2 regions of the Ornithinimicrobium ciconiae genome follow, and region 2 is predicted to be linked to the other one. Evidence: riboswitches for the same ligand, from Rfam matches in the RefSeq annotation. Region 2 holds a riboswitch; the other holds the start of a gene.

Region 1 (2,385 bases), 940 kb from region 2:
GCCGAAGCCGCCGGCGACCCCCAGGTCGAACTGCTGCTCGGGGAAGATGCCGCGGGCCAGGGCCGTGCTCGCGGTGACCGCACCGGTGGCGGCGGCGAGCGCCCCCAGGTCCTGACCGGCTCCGGCCAGCCACGCCCCGCGCCCGGCGAGGAGCACCGGGCGTTGAGCGCCCGCGAGCGCGCGGGCGATCTCGGCCACCTTGCCCGTCGCCAGCTCACCGGTGGGCGCGACCGGCGGGGGCACCATCGGGTCCGGCGCCGCCGGGATGTCCCCGACGTCAAGGCCGGCCACGTCATACGGGATGGCCAGGACGGCGGGCAGGGAGTAGGACAGTGCGTGCTCGATCGCGAGCATGGCGGTGGCCGCCGAGTCGGTGCGTCCGACGGTGAAGGTGCGCACCCCCACGGCGCTGGCTAGGGCCAGCTGGTCCACGTCCCACGGTCGGCGCCCCCAGCGGGGCGCCTCCCCGGTCACCAGGATGAGCGGGATGCGTGCCTGGGCCGACTCCGCGAGGGAGGTGAGGGTGTTGGTGAACCCAGCCCCGTAGGTCGTGGTGGCGGCAGCCAGCCCACCGCCGGCGCGGTAGCAGGCGTCGGCGGCCACCACCGCCCCCGCCTCGTGGCGGACCGCCGTGAAGACGGCGTCGGTCTCCCGCTCGAGCGCGTCGAGAAAGTGTGCGTTTCCGTTGCCCATCACCCCGAAGACCTGGCTGATGTGCCGGGTCAGCGTGGCGGCGACATGCGCGGAGACAGTGGCCATGAGTTTATTCCTCCTGGGGTGTGACAGCCGACTGTAGCCGCCTCTCTTCGGCCCGAAGGCCCAAACCGCATGATCCGCACTGATTCGTGGCCGTTTTGTCGCAGAACCTTCGATCTGGACACCCTGTGAGGCCTGACAACCGAATTGACCTCGGTGACGCCTTCTGATAGAACTACGTCAGGTCATGAGTCCCAACGTCAAGCCCCGGCTCGTTGGGCGGCAACCCTCCACTCGCGGTGGGGTGCCCCGGGTGATGACCCGGCGGACGTGGCACCGGAGCTGCGATCCGCAAGCGCGGGCCCGTCGACCGGTGGGCCCAGTGACGCACAAAGGAGCGCTGCTGTGACCTGTTGCCGAATGCCCAACCGCTGAGTCCGCCACCGGAGACCAGCACGCCCGACCCCGGGCCGAGTCTGCGCGACTCAGCCGGCGCCACCACGCCGCCTCACCTCGATCCACCCTTCCCTGACACGCCTCGCGCGCCCTACCCGCGCACCCTGAAACCCTTTGGAGAGCACACCATGTCCTGGTCCTTCGCCACCCGACAGATCCACGCCGGTCAGACCCCGGACACCGCCACCGGTGCCCGCGCCCTGCCGATCTACCAGACCACCTCCTTCGTCTTCGACAACGCGGACGTCGCCGCCGCCCGGTTCAACCTCGAGGACCTCGGCCCGATCTACACCCGCATCGGCAACCCGACGACCGAGGTCGTGGAGAACCGCCTCGCCGACCTCGAGGGCGGCGTGGGGGCCCTGCTGCTGGCCAGCGGCCAGTCCGCGTCCACCTTCTCGATCCTCAACGTCGCCCAGGCCGGTGACCACCTGGTCGCCTCCCCCAGCCTGTATGGCGGGACGCAGAACCTTTTCGCCCAGACCCTGCCCCGGCTGGGCATCGAGGTCACCTTCGTCGAGGACCCGACCGACCCGGAGTCCTGGCGCGCCGCATCCAACGAGCGCACCCGCGCCTTCTTCGGTGAGAGCATCGCCAACCCCAGTGGTCTCGTCCTGGACATCCGTGGGATCGCCGACGTCGCGCACGAGGTCGGCGTGCCGCTGATCATCGACAACACCATCGCCACGCCCTACCTCACCCGCCCGATCGAGCACGGCGCTGACATTGTCGTGCACTCCGCCACCAAATACCTCGGTGGCCACGGCACCGCGATCGGTGGCGTGCTGATCGACAGCGGCAACTTCGACTACGCGCAGTACCCCGACAAGTACCCCGGCTTCAACGAGCCGGACGAGGGCTATCACGGCCTGACCTTCGCCAAGGACCTCGGCGTCGGCAATGAGACCTTCGGCGGGACCAACCTGTCCTACATCCTGCGCGCCCGGGTCACCCTGCTGCGCGACATCGGCCCGGCGATTTCCCCGTTCAACGCCTTCCTGATCGCCCAGGGCGTCGAGACCCTCTCGCTGCGCGTGGAGCGCCACGTGGCCAACGCCAAGAAGGTCGCGAACTGGCTGCTGGACCAGGAGCAGGTCGTCTCGGTGAGCTATGCGGGACTGCCCGGGCACCCGTCATACGAGCTCGCGCAGCGGTATCTGCCCGACGGCGCCGGGGCGGTGCTCGCCTTTGAGATCGCCGGCGGCCTGGAGGCGGGCAAGGCCTTCGTCTCGG
Region 2 (2,385 bases):
CCCGAAGCGGACCCGGCGACCGTTGGCGGCCGCCTGGGCGCCCACGTCCTGGATCTGCTCGGCGGCGCCGTCCAGGGTGTTGCCGTTCATGAAGTACCAGTCGGACAGCCGCCCCGCCATCGCCCGGGCCGAGGTGGAGTTGCCCCCTTGGAAGACCTCCGGCTGGAGCTTCGGCTGCGGCCGGAAGGTCACGTCGCGGGTGCGATAGAAGTCGCCCCGGTAGGTGAAGTCGTCCTCGGTCCACAGCCCGCGCAGCACCTCGATGAACTCCTCGGCGCGGCGGTAGCGCTCCTCGTGGTCCAGCCACGGCAGGCCGAGGTCGGTGTACTCCCGCTTGAACCAGCCGGAGACGACGTTGAGCGCGAGGCGGTTGTTGTGCAGATCCTGCGCCGTGGCGGCGAGTTTGGCCAGGATGGTCGGTGGCCACTGCCCGGGGTGCACGGCGGCGATCACCTTGAGCCGCTCGGTCGCTGCGAGCAACCCGAGCGAGAACGAGACGGACTCGTGCTGGGCGTCCGCGCCATACGAGGCCAGGTAACGCACCTGGGTGAGCGCGTAGTCGAAACCGACCCGCTCGGCGGTCTGCGCCACCTCCCGGTTGTAGTCCGGGGTGTGGTTGGTCCGCTGCTCGATGGTGGAGACCACCAGGCCGCCGGAGACGTTGGGCACCCAGTAGGCGAAGGACAGGTCCTCGGGCGTGGTCAGGTCGTAGGTCGTCATCAGTCAGGCTCCTGCGGTGGTCGGGGTGGCGAGCGGGGCGTAGGCGCCGGCGTGGTGCAGCAGCGGGCGTCCGGGGACAGTCGTCGCGTGCTCGACGCGAGCGATCGTCACGAAGCTGTCGCCGGCGTCCACCAGGTCCTGGACCCGGGTGATGAGCCGGACCCGGACGTCACGCAGCCGCGGCAGACCGTGGTCGTCATAGGCCCACACGTCGTCGTCGACGAACCGCTTGCTGCGGTCCCGCGCGAAGCGCTGGGCCAGTGCCTCCTGGCCCTCCCCGAGCAGGTGCAGCGCGGCACGGCCGGTGTGGGCGAGGGTGACCAGCGAGGACGAGTTCTTGCTGATGTTGAAGGAGACGAGCGGCGGGGTGAGCGAGACCGAGATGATCGAGATCGCGGTGAAGCCGACCGGGCCGCGCTCCCCTGAGCCGGTGACGACCCAGGTGCTGGCGGCGGCCTGCCCGAACGCGGTGCGCAGGTCGAGGTGGACGTCCGGAGGGACGGTGGGGTGGGTGAGTGGTTGTGCGGACATGAGGTTCCTTCGAGCAGGGTCCGGTATGCCGGACCGCAGGTGTGTGGGGTGTGCTGGCCGGCTCGGCCCGCGGGTCAGCGAGCGGGGTTGGGCAGCGGGTGCGTCGGGCGGACGCGCAGAAAGTTCGGCGGGCAGCGCGTCAGGAGCGACAGGCGCTGACCGCCCGGCGCATCAGGTCGACGTCGCGACGCAGGTGCGGGCGGTGCACGGTCAGTGGTGGTTCGGCCGGGCCGAGCGTGGTGCGGTGGTGCACGATGCCTCCATCGATCCTGGCGTGAGCACCTGTCCGGACGTGGATGGTTGCTGCGGCGTCAACGAGCCAGATCTCTCGGCCGCTCTGGATGGGTGGACCCAGACAATCACAGGATCTTCGGCAAAGTCAAGACACAGACTGGGCGCGCCGAAGGATCCGTTTCCTCGGCGGGGTGTTCAGTGCTGGACGTCGATGACGAGGCGCTCGGGACCACTGAGTCGGAACACCCGGAAGGGCGTCTCGGTCTCCAGCCCGACATACACCTGGAGCTGCCCCTCGAAGGGCACGCCGCGCAGCACCTCGGTGACTGTCTGCAGCTCCCCTCCGTCGACGAGCAGCAGCCCGTCGTCGTAGGCCGGGTCGTCCGGCTCCGGGTAGGCCATGCCCTGGGCAGTGACCACCAGGACGGCCGGGCCGGTGAGGTCGACGGGGGTCCCGCTGCCGTCGAGGGCTGGGTCGTCGACATACTCCACCCGCCAGCCCACCTCCCCGGTCCCGGACAGGTCGAGCACCACGCGGTCGTAGCCGTCCTGCACGCCCAGGCGCACGTCATCGACCAGGAGCTGCACCCCTGCCGCCGGGTCGCGGGTGAGCAGCGTTCCGGGCGCGGCAAAGTCGGGCAACGCGCTCGTGGCATCGTCGCCGTCTGCGACACCGGCCGTGCCCTCGGTCGTGGTGGGTGCAGTGCTCCCGCCGCCGGAGGGGTCCTGCTCGGCAGTGGCGCCGGGCGGGGCGGGTGCGGGTGGGGCGGGTGCAGGTGGGGTGGCGGTGGGAGCGGTACTGTCCGCGTCGTCCAGCGTGTCGGTGTCCTCCGCGGAGTCGGTCGCCTCGGACGGTGCCGTCGGACCGATCGTGATCGACTCGTCCTGCTCGATCTGAGT

Evidence for each region. Region 2 has a riboswitch for S-adenosylmethionine ahead of FNH13_RS07805 (flavin reductase family protein). Riboswitches for the same ligand answer to the same signal wherever they lie in the genome.
Region 1: it holds a riboswitch for S-adenosylmethionine, as region 2 does, so the genes downstream of both, FNH13_RS03495 (bifunctional o-acetylhomoserine/o-acetylserine sulfhydrylase) here and FNH13_RS07805 (flavin reductase family protein) in region 2, are expected to answer to the same signal.

The regions. Positions count from the first base shown of each region.
Region 1 is NZ_CP041616.1:764,198-766,582, reverse strand. It holds gene FNH13_RS03500 (thiamine pyrophosphate-binding protein) at 1-759, opposite strand, end outside; SAM riboswitch class IV at 940-1,060, shown strand; gene FNH13_RS03495 (bifunctional o-acetylhomoserine/o-acetylserine sulfhydrylase) at 1,281-2,385, shown strand, end outside.
Region 2 is NZ_CP041616.1:1,706,932-1,709,316, reverse strand. It holds gene sfnG (dimethylsulfone monooxygenase SfnG) at 1-720, opposite strand, end outside; gene FNH13_RS07805 (flavin reductase family protein) at 724-1,251, opposite strand; SAM riboswitch class I at 1,509-1,599, opposite strand; gene FNH13_RS19750 (AMIN-like domain-containing (lipo)protein) at 1,681-2,385, opposite strand, start outside.